Regions from separate parts of the Stenotrophomonas sp. GL_111 genome, predicted to be linked through region 1. Evidence: riboswitches for the same ligand, from Rfam matches in the RefSeq annotation. Region 1 holds a riboswitch; the other holds the start of a gene.
The links. Region 1 has a riboswitch for glycine ahead of AC3IPM_RS17345 (trimeric intracellular cation channel family protein). Riboswitches for the same ligand answer to the same signal wherever they lie in the genome.
Positions count from the first base shown of each region.

Region 2: another riboswitch for glycine. It lies ahead of gcvP (aminomethyl-transferring glycine dehydrogenase); the one in region 1 lies ahead of AC3IPM_RS17345 (trimeric intracellular cation channel family protein).

Region 1 is NZ_CM174421.1:3,901,049-3,908,915, reverse strand. It holds gene AC3IPM_RS17355 (MdtB/MuxB family multidrug efflux RND transporter permease subunit) at 1-1,291, opposite strand, end outside; gene AC3IPM_RS17350 (MdtA/MuxA family multidrug efflux RND transporter periplasmic adaptor subunit) at 1,288-2,475, opposite strand; gene AC3IPM_RS17345 (trimeric intracellular cation channel family protein) at 2,699-3,316, opposite strand; glycine riboswitch at 3,407-3,497, opposite strand; glycine riboswitch at 3,519-3,593, opposite strand; gene AC3IPM_RS17340 (GIY-YIG nuclease family protein) at 3,624-3,911, shown strand; gene AC3IPM_RS17335 (hypothetical protein) at 3,977-4,468, shown strand; gene AC3IPM_RS17330 (nuclear transport factor 2 family protein) at 4,555-4,995, shown strand; gene AC3IPM_RS17325 (DUF2170 family protein) at 5,289-5,708, shown strand; gene AC3IPM_RS17320 (PspA/IM30 family protein) at 5,720-6,505, shown strand; gene AC3IPM_RS17315 (potassium channel family protein) at 6,521-7,588, shown strand; gene AC3IPM_RS17310 (DUF2491 family protein) at 7,585-7,867, shown strand, end outside.
Region 2 is NZ_CM174421.1:3,171,644-3,179,510, forward strand. It holds gene AC3IPM_RS14185 (hypothetical protein) at 1-143, opposite strand, end outside; gene AC3IPM_RS14190 (siderophore-interacting protein) at 224-1,117, opposite strand; gene AC3IPM_RS14195 (multidrug effflux MFS transporter) at 1,281-2,504, opposite strand; glycine riboswitch at 2,784-2,885, shown strand; gene gcvP (aminomethyl-transferring glycine dehydrogenase) at 2,974-5,853, shown strand; gene AC3IPM_RS14205 (amino acid permease) at 5,950-7,344, opposite strand; gene AC3IPM_RS14210 (AraC family transcriptional regulator) at 7,427-7,867, opposite strand, start outside.

The DNA of each region.
Region 1 (7,867 bases):
TCTGCCTGGCGCCCTTCAATGCGGCCTGCATCGGCGTGGCGCCACGCTCCAGGTGGCGGGCGATGTTCTCCAGCATCACGATCGCGTCGTCGACCACGAAGCCGGTGGCGATGGTCAGCGCCATCAGGGTGAGGTTGTTGAGCGAGAAGCCAGCCAGCAGCATCACCCCGAAGGTGCCCACCAGCGACAGCGGCACGGCGATGCTGGGAATGAGCGTGGCCGGAATATTGCGCAGGAACACGAAGGTGACCATCACCACCAGCGCGATGGCGATCAGCAGTTCGTGCTGCACGCCGCGGATGGAGGCGCGGATCGACTCGGTGCGGTCACTCAGTACCGCCACGTCCACGCCCTTGGGCAGGGAGGCCTGCAGCTGCGGCAGCAGCGCACGGACCTGGTCGACCACGGCGATCACGTTGGCGCCGGGCTGGCGCTGGATGTTGATCAGCACTGCCGGGGTGGTACCCGACCACGCGGCGAGCTGACGGTTCTCGGCACCATCTTCGATGCTGGCCACATCGCCCAGCCGCAGCGGTGCGCCGTCCTTCCAGGTCAGGATCAGCGCGCGGTACTCGGCCACCGAGCGCATCTGGTCGTTGGCATCGAGCATGATCGCGCGGGTCGGGCCGTCGAAGCTGCCCTTGGGCAGGTTGACGTTGGCCGCGCCGATCGCCTCGCGGATGCGTGCCATGCTCAAACCGTTGGCGGCCAGTGCGCTCGGGTTGACCTGGATGCGCACGGCCGGGCGCTGGCCACCGGCCAGGCTGACCAGGCCCACGCCGGGCAGCTGTGACAGGCGCTGCGCCATGCGCGTATCCACCAGGTCGTGCACCTGCGGCAACGACAGCCCCTGCGAGGTGACGGCCAAAGTGAGGATCGGGGTATCGGCGGGATTGACCTTGCGGTACACCGGCGGCACCGGCAGGTCATCGGGCAGGAAGCTGCCTGCGGCATTGATCGCGGCCTGCACCTCCTGTTCGGCCACGCCCAGCGCCACCTCCAGGTTGAACTGCAGGGTGATCACCGAGGCGCCGCCGGAGCTGGTCGAGGACATCTGCTTGAGCCCGGGAATCTGCCCGAGCTGGCGCTCCAGCGGCGCGGTCACCGCACTGGTGGTCACCCCCGGGCTGGCGCCCGGATACAGCGTGGTGATCTGGATGATCGGGTAGTCCACCTGCGGCAGCGCGGCCACCGGCAGCAGCCGGTAGGCCATCACGCCGGACAGCAGCAGCGCCACCATCAGCAGCGTGGTGGCCACCGGGCGTTCGATGAAGGGGCGCGAGAGGTTCATGCGCCGGTCCGCGGCGGGTCCTGCGCCTTGTCGCTGTCGGCCACCACCTCGACCTTGGCGCCATCGCGCAGGCCATCGATGCCTTCCACCACCACCCGCTCACCCGGCGTGAGGCCATCGCGTACCGACACCCGCTCGCCATCGGCCGGGCCCAGCACCACGTTGCGCAGGTGCGAGGTCGCATCGGCCGCGATCACGTACACATAGCTGCCCTTGCTGCCGAACTGCACCGCTGCGTTGGGAATCACCACCGCATCGCTGCTGCTCACCTGCAGGCGGATGTTGACGAACTGGTTGGGGAACAGCGCTTCATCGGCGTTGTCGAACTGCGCACGCAGCTTCAGCGTGCCGGTGGCGGTATCGATGCGGTTGTCCAGGCTGGACAGCACGCCATCGCCCAGTGCCTGCCGTTCTTCGCGATCCCACGCTTCCACGGTCAGCTGCGGGTTCGCGCGCGCGGCGGTGACCACGGCCGGCAGGTCCGGCTCGGGTACGGTGAACAGCACGCTGATCGGGGTGGTCTGGGTGATCGTGGCCAGCGGCTCGGTATCGCCACTGCGCACCAGGTTGCCGACATCGACATTGCGCAGGCCCATGCGCCCGGCGACCGGCGCGGTGATGCGGGTGTACTGCAGCTGCAGGCGCGCTTCGTCCACGGCGGCCTGGTCGGTCTGGCGGCGGCCCTGCAGCTGGCGCACCTTGCTCTGCTGGTCGCTCAGGTCCTGCGCCGAGACGAAGTGCTGGCGCTGCAGCTCGCTGAAGCGCTGCAGTTGGCGCTGCGCGTTTTCCAGTTCGGCCAGGTTCTGCTGCTGGGTGCCCAGCGCCCGCGCCAGCTGCACCTGGAAGGGACGCGGATCGATCTCGGCGATCAAGGCGCCGGCCTGGACGTGCTGGCCCTCGCTGAAGCTCAACCGCAGCAGCTCGCCATCCACGCGGCTGCGCAGGCTCACCGTCTGCAGCGGGGTGACGGTGCCCAGTGCCTTGAGCCGCACCACCAGGTCTTCGCGCACCACCGTGGCTACCCGCACCGGCGTCGCGTTGGCGGCCGGCGCGGCCTCGGCGGCGGGGCCGGGGGCCAGCACGCGCCAAGCAAGAGCGGCAGCGGCCAGCACGGCCACGATCAACAGCGGTTTGGACAGACGGCGGGTACGCGAGGGCGAGGGCGGGGGCAGTGGGGCAGACATGGGGCATCCTGCGCACCCATCCATTGATCGGCGCGTCCATGGGGTGCCGGCCCGTGGGGGCAGGCGAGACGAAGTGGGGATGTCTGGCGGGGCCGCTGGTCGAATGCCGCAGCGTGGCTGGATACCGCCCGGGCGGGCGGGTCGCCATGGTACCCCGCGCGGTTGCCAAAGCTCACATGCCCTTGGTCATGGAGCAGACGCTACGCGGCATTGAACGTTGCGTTCAATGCACCTCGTCGCGATACACGAACTTGGGCATTTCCCATTTGAAGTGGATGGCCAGCAGGCGGAACGCGAAACCACCGCCCAGGCACCACAGCGTGGCCGCATTGAGCGACACCCCCAGCTCGAGCAAGGCCAGGTAGGCCGCACCGGTGAGCAGGGTGATCACCGCATACAGTTCCTTCTGGAAGATCAGCGGCACCTCGTTGCACAGCACGTCGCGCAGCACGCCGCCGAAGGCACCGGTCAACATGCCCGAAATCAGCACGATCGGCGCGGCGTGGCCGGCCTCGCGCGCCACCGCGCAGCCGATCAGGGTGAAACAGATCAGCCCCAGCCCGTCCAGCACCAGGAAGGTGCGGCGGAAGTGGTGCATCCAGCGCGCCACCCAGGTGGCGATCAACGCCGCGCAGATGGTGAAGCCCAGGTACTCCGGGTGCTTCACCCAGCCCAGCGGATAGTGCCCAAGCACGATGTCGCGCAGCGAGCCGCCGCCGAGCGCGGTGACGCAGGCGATGATGACCACGCCGAACAGGTCCATCCGCCGCCGCCCGGCGGACAGCGCGCCGGTCATGGCTTCGGCGGAAATGGCGATGAGGTAGATCAGGGAGAGCAGCATGGGGGGGCTCCGGGCACGGCAAGGCGGGAACGGAAGCACGCACGTGGCACGCCAGCGCCGCAGCACTGTCGTGGGGTGGTCCTCCGGTGCCGCTCCCGCTGTCCTTTTGCCTGAGAGTTCAGTGGCCAGGCCACGTGCCCCTTCGGCGGGTCATTGAAGACCTCTCTCCAGATCGGCGTGCTGGATGCATGGTTGGTGGCGTGTCGTGCCACCGGCCTGAGCGATTATGGGAGCCTGCGCCTTCGGCGGGCGCCAGCGCGGCGCCTCTCTCCTGCATCCGGGGCGGATTCTAACAGCCGCCGGGCTGCTGCCGGGGGATAATCCCGGTATGCCCGCTGAACCCACTCTCTGGTACCTGTACCTGCTGGAATGCCGAAACGGCAGCTACTACGCCGGAATCAGCAACGATGTGGCGGCACGCTTCCAGGCCCACCTGGCCGGTAAAGGCGCGCGCTATACCCGTGCCAACCCGCCGCTGAAGGTGCTGGCGATGCGCGCCTACCCGGACCGCGCCGCAGCCTCGAAGGCCGAATGGCAGCTCAAACGGCAGCCGCGCGGGCGCAAGCTGGCGTGGTTGCAGGCCGTCGAGGAATAGGCCTGCGACTGGTTCGGCGTCGCACGGTAGGCCACACTCGGCCATCACACCGGGAGGGAACCCGCATGTTCGACGGCCAACCACGCTTGCTCACCTTGGCGCGAGCTGCCCGACCCCTCGCGCCTGCGCCCGTGCGGCTGATGTTGATGTTGATGCTGATCATCGGGATGCCAGGTTGCACGGTCGAGCGGCCGCCAGCACTGCGCCACGGCGAGATCGCCAGTGCCGGTACGTTTGCCGTCCGGCACGCGCCCGATGCCATCGCTACGGCGCGGGTAAAGCTCGATCCCGCCAAGGTCCCGGTCGCGCTGAGGACGCTTGTCCCTCTGGCCGAGGACTGGGGCATCGGTGATGACGCGATCCGCGATGCACTTCAGGAACGTGTCAGCCAGGCGGAAAAAGATGCGTTGGCCCAGGCAGTGAATCCGCACAACGCGGCGATCACGGCCTGGCTGGACAGCCTGCCGCCGGCACAGCCGATGAGCGATGAAGCCGCGGCGTTCATGTATATGCAGCTGGGCCTGGTTGAAATGGGGTTGTTCGAGGAACTGCCCTGATCGAGAGTGCACCCGCCGTTCCGGCACTTGCCGGCGACCGGGCAATGGGTTCATCTACCGATTCACGCTCTGGACGACAGCCCACGATGACCACGCTTGCCCTGCTGTTCGCCCTGACCGCCGCGACGACGCCCGCCAGTGTTTCCGGCGCCATCGACCCGACCACGCGTGCGGCGATCGAAGCCACCTGTTTCGATTACGTCGACGGCCAGCTGGAAGGCGACCCGGCGCGCGTGGCGCGTTCGCTGCATCCAGACCTGGCCAAGCGCGCGATCCTGGGTGATACCCCGGACGAGCGCCTCGGCCTGCGCCGCATGTCGAAGGAAGAGCTGGTGTCGCTGACCCGGCAAGGTGCGTTGAAGACGCCCAAGGCGCAGTGGAACCGCAGTTGCACGGTGCTCGACGTGACCGGCAACGCCGCATCGGTACGGCTGGAGACGCCGTGGTTCGTGGACTACTTCCACATGGGCCGCTTCGGCGAGCGCTGGATCATCGTCAACGCACTCTGGTACAGCAAGCCGAAGTAAACGCCGCCGTGGACCCACTTCCGTGCGCATCGCGGTAACGCTAAGCTTGGTCGCGCCCGAAGGGCATACCAGGAGACAGGGACAAGGACAGGCCCGACACACGGGCACGGGACCACCGTGACAGCAGGACCCGCGCGATGTTCGCGCCGCGGCCCGCATGGCAGCAGATGCCTCAATCCGTTTTCATTTTCAGCGCGCTGCCGGCCCGTGCCGGCGGCGTGTGCGCAGACGCGGTGCCCGCACCGGGCCCCCGCAGCGCGACCGGCCCCCATCACCACAGGAAATCGTTTCCCATGTCCTTGAGCATCTTCGACATACATGCACAGCTGACCCAGCACTACGCCGACGACAACAGCGTGCGCGTGGAGCTGATCGAAGGCCTGACCCCGGCGGTCATGGTCGAGCTGGAAGAGTTCGGCGACCTGGACATCATCGTCGCCAGTTCGGGCGAGCAGATCGTGGTGTCCACCATTCTGGTGCCCGCCAGCCAGGTCAAGGACGTGGCCGGTCTCAACGCCGCCTGCATGCGCCTGAACCCGATCAACCCGCTGTCCAACCTGGGCATCACCACCGATGCGCACGGCGTGGAGAACTACGTGGTCTTCGGCGAGCTCTCCACCCGCTCGGGCATCGATGCGATCAACGAAGAAATCCAGGCGCTGGCCGCCAACACCATCGACGCAGTCGAAGCACTGCGCCCCTACTTCGACTGAGACCTGACCCGATGAGTATTTTTGGAAAGCTGGTGACCCTGTTCCGTGGCACCGCGCACGAGGCCGGCGAAAAGATCGTCGACGCCAAGGCGCTGACCATCCTGGACCAGGAGATCCGCGACGCTGCCACCCAGCTGGACCGCTCCAAGGTCGACCTGGCCAAGCTGATGGGCCAGTCCAAGCTGAGCGAGAACGAGATCGGCGCGCGCGACCGCAAGATCGCCGAGTACAGCCGCTACATCGAAGGTGCGCTGGGCAAGGGCGACGAAGCGCTGGCGATGCAGGTGGCCGAGAAGATGGCGCCGCTGGAAACCGAGCAGAACACCGCGCGCGAATCCAAGGGGCACCTGGACCAGAGCATCACCACGCTGCGCGCGACCATCTCCAAGACCGAGTCGCGCCTGAAGCAGATGCGCGCGCAGGTCGACCAGGTCAAGGCAACCGACACCGTGCAGCGTGCCCAGGCCGCGATTGCCGCGCGCCACTCCGGCACCAACAGCAAGATGTCCTCGGCGCTGGGTTCGCTGGAACGCATCAAGGCACGCCAGGCCCAGCAGGGCGCGCAGATGCTGGCCGCCGAAGAACTGGAAACCGATGCCGGCGACGGCGATCTGAACCGCAAGCTGGCCGCCGCCGGCCTGTTGGAGGATTCCTCCAGCGCCGCGGCGGTACTGGCGCGCTTCAAGCAGCCCAAGGCACTGCCACACGCACCGTCGGCACTGCTGCCGGGCACCGTGCCGGTTGCCGATGGCGATGTGCTGGTCGGCGTGATCACCCCCAGCGATCACCAGCGCTGACCCCCGAGGACTGCCATGTTCCTGATCCAGCGCCTGGCCAGCACGTTCCGCCAACACATTCGACGGATCAGCTGGCCGGTGCTGATGGCCGTGCTGGTGCTGCACCTGCTGGCCAGCTGGAGCCTGCTGGCGCTGGCCGGTGAGGACAAGCTCACCGCCTGGCAGTCCTTCCTCTATTTCTACGTCACCACCGCCACCACCATCGGTTTTGGCGACCTGTCCCCGGGCTCCACGGCCGGGCGCTTCATCACCGCGCTGTTCGTGATGCCGTTTGCAGTGGCGACCTTCGCCGCGACCCTGGCCAAATCGAGCAGCGCCCTGCTGGCATTCTGGAAGAGGCACCACATGGGCAAGATGGCGTACGACATGGCCGGCCACGCCGTCCTGGTCGGCTGGCGTGGGGCCGAATCCAACCGGCTGGTCGAGCTGCTGCTCACCGACACCGCCACCGACGACGAAGGCATCGTGATCGTCGCCGCCGGTCTGTCCGAACACCCGTATCCCAACCATGGCCTGGTGCGCTACATCGACGTGCCCAGCTATGCCGATCCCGGCGTGTATGCACGCGCATCGCTGGGCACCGCCGGGCGGGTGCTGGTGTATTGCCCGAACGATGACCAGGCGATCGCTGCCACCCTGGCGGTCGGTTCGCTGGCCCTGGCATGCCCGGTGGTGGCCTATTTCGAATCGGCCCCGCCGGCGCGGCTGGTGCTCACCCACTATCCGTCGATCGAGATCACCCGCCCGCTCACCGCCGACATCATGGCGCGTGCCGCGCAGGATCCCGGCACCTCGGCGCTGACCATGGACATGCTGTGCGCCGGCGACCAGGGCATGACCCACTTCAGCCTGGCCGTTCCCGAGGGCACGCCGCACGTGTTTGCCACCTTGATCGACGCCTTCCGGCAACAGCGCGCCAACCTGCTGGGCTATTGCCCCCAGGGCGGCACGCCGATGCTCAACCCACCCGAATCCACCCCCGTGCGCGCCGGTGATGTGCTGTATTACCTGCGCCACCAGCGCCTGGAACCGGCGCGTGTGTTCGCCGCTGCCACGCCGCGTACCCCCCTGGCGACTGCATGAGCTTCTTCGACAAACTGTTTGGAAAATCACCCGCGCGGCCTGCGATGCCGGTGCGCGATGCCATGACGTTTCCGCTGCCGCTGGGCCTGCGCATCGGCGCACGCATCACCTTCGACCGCACCATGTACCAGGTGGCCCCCGACGCGATGCTGGGCGAGTTGCCGGAGGGCTACCAGGGCATTCCCTGCATCGGCCAGATCGACCTGGGCGACGGCACCGTGCAGCACCGCTGCTACGTGGACGACGATGCCTACCTGATGGTGCAGACCGTCGGCGGCG
Region 2 (7,867 bases), 730 kb from region 1:
ACGATGCCGGCCAGCAGCGTGCGCTGCTGGTCACGCAGTTCCGCATGCGGCTCGACCGGCGCGGCATGCGCCTTGTCACGGTTGGCGGCTTCGGTTTCACGGCGCCGGCGGAGGTCGCGGCGCAGTTTGGAGGTGGTCGACATGGGGGGACATCCGGACTGCGTCAAAGCGCCAAGGATACCGTACCGGCCCTGCGGGCCCGCCGCAGCGGGCCCACGGCGGTTCAGTCGATGACCCTGCCGTGCCGCCAGTAGCCCATGAAGGTGATCGCGCGCTTGTCGATGCCGCAGTCCTTGACCAGGTGGCGGCGGATGGCCATCACCGCGCCAGCCTCACCGGCCACCCAGGCATACAGCCCGGCACCGTCGGCGCTGGCCTGCTCCCACAGAATGTCCTGGTCCACGTCGATCTCGGCCAGCGCCTGCTCGCCGCTGCCGCCGCGGGCCGGGCCGATCCGTGTCCGCACGGCGTCCTGCAGCAGGTCGCCATGCGCGCGACCTTCACGCACCAGCCAGAACAGCTGGGCCCCGTTCGGCGCCTGCAGCGGCAGCACGTCGGCCTCGTGCTCGACCTCGATGAAGGCCTGCACTTCCGGCGGATGCGGCCACTGCGCCAGCCCTTCCAGGATCCCGGCCACGGCCGGCAACGCGGTGTCGTCGGCCACCAGCAGTATCCGCCGGGCCTGCAGCGGCGGCTTCCATTCATAGCCCTCGCTGCTTGCCTCCACCTGCGCATCCGGCGCCAGCAGGCTGACCCGGTCGCCGATCCGCGCATGGGTGGCCCAGCGCGAGGCCGGCCCGGTCTCGCCATGCAGCACGAAATCGACATCGACCTCGCCGCTTTCCGGGCGCAGCGCGCGGATGGTGTAGGTGCGCATCGGGGCACGTTGGTCATCGGGCAGCGCGCGATAGCGCGCGTACCAGTCCTCGCCCTGCGGCACGCTCGGCGCTGTCTCGCCCGGCAACGGGAAGAACACCTTGATGCGTTGATCCGGGCCCTCGGTCTTCATGTTGGCCACGTCGGGCGCGGCGAAGACCATGCGGGTCAGTGATGGAGAAAGCGTGGTGCGCTGCTTGAGCGCGACGTCGAACAGGCGGTAGGTCTGCTGTGCAGCCATGCAATCACCCTGGGTTGCGGCGGACATGAAGTCCGCAGGGGGAAGTGTTGGCTGTCGTGGTGCACGAACTGGCTGGTGAAGCCACAGGATACGCCGCGCATCGGCAATGGCAATGCGCGCATCGCCACGATTGCAGTGCCTGCAAGCGTGGCGTGTGCGGTGTTCATTCGGCGCTGGCGACAGCCTCGCGGCGGCGTTCGCAATGCCGTTCCCAGTACCAGAACGTGGCCCCCAGCGCGAAGAAACCGGCATAGCCGAAGGCCAGGTGCACCGGGTTGCTGCTGAGCATCGGCGACAGTACGCCGGCCACCACGGTGTTGATCATCAGCTGGATGAACATCTGCATCGACGAGGCCAGGCCGCGCTGATGCGGGTACATGTCCAGCACCGCCAGGGCCAGAATCGGGAAGATCATCGCCATGCCCACGCCGCCCACGAAGATCGGCATCACCGCCCACGGCAGCGCGATTTCCGGCACCGACAGCACGTAGCCGATGTTCAACAGTGCCGACAGCGCGCACAGCAGGAAGCCGATCGCGATCTGTCGCTGCGGCAGCATTTTGCCGGCCATGCGCCCGGACAGGTACGAGCCCAGGGTCATGCCGCCGATGGTGGGAATGAACAGCCAGGCGAAGCCACCCTCGCCCAGATGCAGATGCTGCATCACGAACACCGGTGCCGAGGCGATGTACAGGAACACGCCGGAGAAGTTAAGGCCCCCGGCCGCGGCCAGCCGCAGCAGGCGCGGGTTGGAGCCGATGCGCAGGTAGCTGCGCAGCAGCGAGCGCAGCGACATCGGCGTGCGCGCTTCCACCGGGTGGGTCTCGGGCAGCCACTTGGCAGTGGCCACCAGCAGCACCACCGAGAACAGCACCAGGAACCAGAAGATCAGCGGCCAGTTGCCGCCGCCCAGCAGGATCCAGCCGCCGATGATCGGCGCGATGGCCGGGGCGATGCCGAAGATCATCGAGACCTGGCTCATCAGCCGCTGCGCGTCGGCGCCATGGAACAGATCGCGGATCACCGCGCGGCCCACGATCATGCCTACACCGGCCGAGACACCCTGCAGCGCACGGAACACCAGCAACGTGGTCAGGTCCGGCGACAGTGCGCAGCCGATCGAGGCCACGAAGAACAGCCCCAACCCACCCAGAATCACCCGGCGGCGGCCGAACGCATCCGACAGCGGGCCGTGCGCCAGGCTCATCAGGCCGTAGAACAGCAGGTACACGCTGATGGTCTGCTGCACCGCCACCTGGTCCACCTGCAGGCGCTCACCGAGCAGCAGGAAGGCCGGGAAGATGGTGTCGATCGAGAACGGGCCGAACATCGCCAGGCCTGCGAGCAGCAGGGCCAGGCGGCGGGTCGAAGGCGAGGCGGGCGTCATGCGGGCTTCCGTCAGGGCCATGCGCGAACGCACGGCGGGCGCCCGCCCGGAACGGGCAGCGCCAGATGAATACGAGGGTCCGTCGATCATAGGCCTTCGCCCGGCGCGGCACCATGCCCGCGGCCACATTCCGGGGCCTGCGCCGGCCCTCATTCATGTGGCATAGGGCCGTTGCCGGCAAAGCCGCTGGGCTATAATCGCCGGGCTACATGGTGGGAGAAGCGGACACCCGCTGCCGAAGGCGCAACGCCCGTAATCGCTCAGGCCCGATACCACCCGCATCAAAACTCTGGAGAGACCGGCAAAATCCGGCGCCGAAGGGGCACGAAGCACGCAGATGCGCGCTTTTAAACTCTCAGGCAAAAGGACAGAGGGGCACCCAGGAAGACCGCAAGGTCCGGTGGTTCGCGCGCGCCTGCGCCGCACCCCGGCCAAGCCGACTTCCGAACGTGCGTGCCCACTCTTCGAGATGCCTGCCATGTCCCAGAACACTCCTTCCCTGCGCGAGCTTGAACACAGCCACGCGTTCGTCGAACGCCACATCGGCCCCAACGATGCTGAAATCGCGCAGATGCTCGACGTGGTCGGCCACGCCTCGCTGGACGCGCTGACCGATGCGATCGTCCCGGCCGGGATCAAGTCGCCGGCCCCGCTGGCGCTGCCCGAGTCGCTGACCGAAGTGCAGGCACTGGCCAAGATCCGCGCCATCGCCGACAAGAACCAGGTGTTCCGCACCTTCATCGGCCAGGGCTACTACGGCACGCTCACCCCGAACGTGATCCTGCGCAACGTGCTGGAAAACCCGGCCTGGTACACCGCCTACACGCCCTACCAGGCCGAGATTTCGCAGGGCCGCATGGAAGCGCTGATCAACTTCCAGACCCTGTGCGCCGACCTCACCGGCATGGAAATCGCCAACGCCTCGCTGCTCGACGAAGCCACCGCGGCGGCGGAAGCGATGACCCTGGCCAAGCGTTCGGCCAAGAGCAAGTCCGACACCTTCTTCGTGCACGACGCCGTGCACCCGCAGACGCTGGAACTGCTGCGCACCCGTGCCGAGCCGATGGGCATCGTGCTGCGCGTGGGCACCCCGGCCGAAGCGCTGGAAGCAGACAGCTACGGCGTGCTGCTGCAGTACCCGGACACCTTCGGCCATATCGGCGACTACAAGGCACTGGCCGATGCCGTGCACGCACGCGGCGGCCTGGTGGCCGTGGCTACCGACCTGCTCGCGCTGACCCTGATCGCCGCCCCCGGCGAATGGGGCGCGGACATCGTGGTGGGCAACTCGCAGCGTTTCGGCGTGCCGTTCGGCTTCGGTGGCCCGCACGCGGCCTTCATGGCCTGCCGCGACGCCTACAAGCGTTCGATGCCGGGCCGCCTGATCGGCGTCTCCGTGGACGCCCAGGGCAATGCCGCCTACCGCCTGACCCTGCAGACCCGCGAGCAGCACATCCGCCGCGAGAAGGCCACCTCCAACATCTGCACCGCGCAGGTGCTGCTGGCGGTGATGGCCTCGATGTACGCCGTGTACCACGGCCCGGACGGGCTGACCCGCATCGCGCGCCGCACCCACCGCCTGGCCGCGATCCTGGCCGGCGGCCTGCGCAGCGCCGGGGTGAATGTCGGCGAGCACTTCTTCGACACCCTGCACGTCAAGGACATCGACGCCAAGGCGATCCACGCCAAGGCCGCCGCGGCACGCATCAACCTGCGCGCGATCGACAGCGAAGCGGTCAGCATCAGCCTGGATGAAACCGCCACCCGTGCCGATATCGTCGCGCTCGGCGCGCTGTTCGGTGCCCGCGTCGATGTGGACGCGCTCGATGCCGCCACCGCCGATGCACTGCCGGCCGGCCTGGTGCGGACCAGCGCGTTCCTGACCCACCCGGTGTTCAACACCCACCACAGCGAACACGAACTGCTGCGTTACCTGCGTTCGCTGGCGGACAAGGACCTGGCCATGGATCGCACCATGATCCCGCTGGGCAGCTGCACCATGAAGCTCAACGCCACCGCCGAAATGATCCCGGTGACCTGGCCGGAGTTCGCCAACATCCATCCGCTGGCCCCGGCCGACCAGGCCACCGGCTACAAGGAACTGATCGACGGGCTGGAAGCGATGCTGGTGGAATGCACCGGCTACGACGCCGTCAGCCTGCAGCCGAACTCCGGCGCGCAGGGCGAGTACGCCGGCCTGCTGGCAATCCGCGCGTATCACCGCTCGCGCGGCGAAGGCCATCGCGATGTCTGCCTGATCCCGGATTCGGCGCACGGCACCAACCCGGCCTCGGCACAGATGTGCGGCATGAAGGTGGTGGTCACCAAGACCGACGCCAACGGCAACGTCGATGTCGAGGACATCCGCGTCAATGCCGAGAAATACGGCGACCGCCTGGCCGCGCTGATGATCACCTACCCGTCCACGCATGGCGTGTTCGAGGAAGAGGTGGTGGAGATCTGCGAGATCATCCACAAGCACGGCGGCCAGGTGTACACCGACGGCGCCAACATGAACGCCCTGGTCGGCGTGGCCAAGCCCGGCAAGTGGGGCTCGGACGTGTCGCACCTGAACCTGCACAAGACCTTCTGCATTCCGCACGGCGGCGGCGGCCCGGGCGTGGGCCCGTGCGCGGTCAAGTCGCACCTGGCGCCGTTCCTGCCCAAGGTGCTGGGCGGTGAAGGTGACGTGGGCATGGTCAGCGCGGCCAGCTTCGGCAGCGCCTCGATCCTGCCGATCAGCTGGATGTACATCACCCTGATGGGCACCGCCGGCCTGCGCAAGGCCACCCAGGTGGCCCTGCTCAACGCCAACTACATCGCCAAGCGCCTGGCCCCGCACTTCAAGACCCTGTACACCGGCCGCAACGGGCTGGTGGCACACGAGTGCATCCTGGACGTGCGTCCGCTGGAGAAGACCTCCGGCATCGCCGCCGAGGACGTGGCCAAGCGCCTGATCGACTTCGGCTTCCACGCCCCGACCCTGAGCTTCCCGGTCGCCGGCACGCTGATGGTGGAACCGACCGAGAGCGAATCGCTGCACGAACTGGATCGCTTCATCAACGCTATGATCCAGATCCGCGAAGAAATCGCCGCGATCGAAGACGGCCGCCTGGACCGCGAGGACAACCCGCTCAAGCACGCCCCGCACACCGCCACCGCGGTGTCGGCCAGCGAGTGGGCGCATGCCTACCCGCGCGAACTGGCCGCCTTCCCGCTGGCCAGCCTGCGCCAGCAGAAGTACTGGCCGCCGGTGGCGCGCGTGGACAACGTGTATGGCGACAAGAACGTGATGTGCGCCTGCATCCCGGTGGATGCGTACAAGGAAGACGAGGGCGTGGAGGTCTGAGCCTCCCCGCCCGGTAAATGAAAACGGCCCGCGCAAGCGGGCCGTTTTCATTTCAGGTATCGCTCTGTGTGCCGACCAACGGTCGGCACCCACCGGTCACTCGGTGCGGCGGTTGGCACGCACCCGGCGCGCGATTTCACTGGTGGCCGCGATCACCGCGGTCAGTGCCGCCATCGACAGGAACTGCAGGCGGGTGTGGCTCTCGGACAGCAGCAGGCCGAAGATCAGCGCCAGCACGGCCAGGCCGATCACGGTCAGATACGGATAGCCCGCCATGCGGAACGGCAGGCGGGTGCCGTCGCGGTTGGCACGGTGGCGCAGGATCAACTGCGACAGCAGCGAGATGGTCCACACCAGCAGGCAGGTGGAGCCGACGATGTTGAGCAGCACCGGCAGCACCTTGTCCGGGAACACCAGCTCCATCACCGTGGCCGCGAAGCCGAACAGCACGCTGGCCAGTACCGCGATGATCGGCACCTGGCGCGGGTCGGTCCAGCCCAGCACCGCCGGTGCCTCGCTGCGCTGTGCCAGCGAGTACATCATGCGCGAGGCGCCGTAGAGATTGGCGTTGAGCGCGGACAGCAGCGCGATCACCGCGATCAGGGTGATCGCCGTTGCCGCACCCGGAATATTGGCCACCTGCAGCACGGCTGCGAACGGCGACTTCAGCGACTCGCTGGTCCACGGCACCACGGCGATGATCACGCTCAGCGAGCCGATGTAGAACACCAGGATGCGCCAGGCCACGGTGCGGATGGCACGCGCGATGCTGCGCTCGGGATCTTCGGTTTCGGCCGCCGCCACCGCCACGATCTCGGTACCGCCGAAGGCGAACACCACCACCAGCAGTGCCGCGCCGATGCCGGCCAGGCCCTTGGGCGCGAAGCCGCCGTGCTCGGTGAAATTGCGCAGCCCCGGCGAGGCCACGTCCGGCAGCCAGCCCATCAGCAGCGCGATGCCGATCAGGATGAAGCCGACGATGGCGGCCACCTTGAGGATCGCGAACCAGAATTCAAACTCGCCGAAGTTCTTCACCCCGAGCAGGTTGATCGCGGTGAAGAACAGCATGAAGGCCAGTGCCGCCATCGGGACCGGTACCGCCGGCCAGACCGTGGCCAGCAGCCCGGCTGCACCGACCGCTTCGGCGGCGATCACGATCACCAGCTGCACCCACCACAACCAGCCCACCGTGGCTCCGGCGGTGGCGCCCATGGCATCGGCGGCATACACCGAGAACGCCCCGCTGGTCGGCTTGGCCGCGGCCATCTCGCCCAGCGCGTTCATCACGATGATCACCAGTGCACCGGCAACCAGGTAGGACAGCAGCACCGCCGGTCCGGCCGCCTGCACGCCCACGCCGGAGCCCAGGAACAGGCCGGCGCCGATCGCGCTGCCCAGCCCCATCATGATCAGCTGGCGGGGCTTGAGCGCGTGCCCGAGGCGGGCGTCGGCAGGCGGAGTGGCGGTGGCCGGGGTCTGGGATGCGGGCATCGGGATCGCAAGCGGGCAACAGGTGCGACACCATACCCTGAGCACCCGGCGACGGCATAGGCCGGAAGACCCGGGCCGGGAGTCAGGCCTCGGCGCGGGCGCCGATCTGGGCCCGGTAGGCGCGCGGGGACTGGCCCACCTCGGCCTTGAACTTGCGGGTGAACGCGCTCTGGTCGGTGAACCCGCAGGCCTGGCCGATGCTGGCCACGGTATCCGGGCCGTGCAGCAGGTGCACCGCCATCTGGATGCGCAGGCGGGTGAGCACCTGCTGGGGGGTCATCTGGAACACCTTGCGGAAGGTCCGCTCCAGCTTGGACAGCGAGAACCCGGTGATGTCCAGCAGGGTCTGCATGCGCACGTTCTCGGCGTAGTGCGCGTTCAAGTGCGCCAGCGCCAGCCGCAGCTGTTCGTACTGGGTGCCCAGGCTGTCCTTCTGGCCCAGATCGCGCGAGATGCCGATCAGGCCGCGCACCTGCCCTTCCACCAGCAACGGGCGCTTGCAGGTCAGGCACCAGCCCGGTTC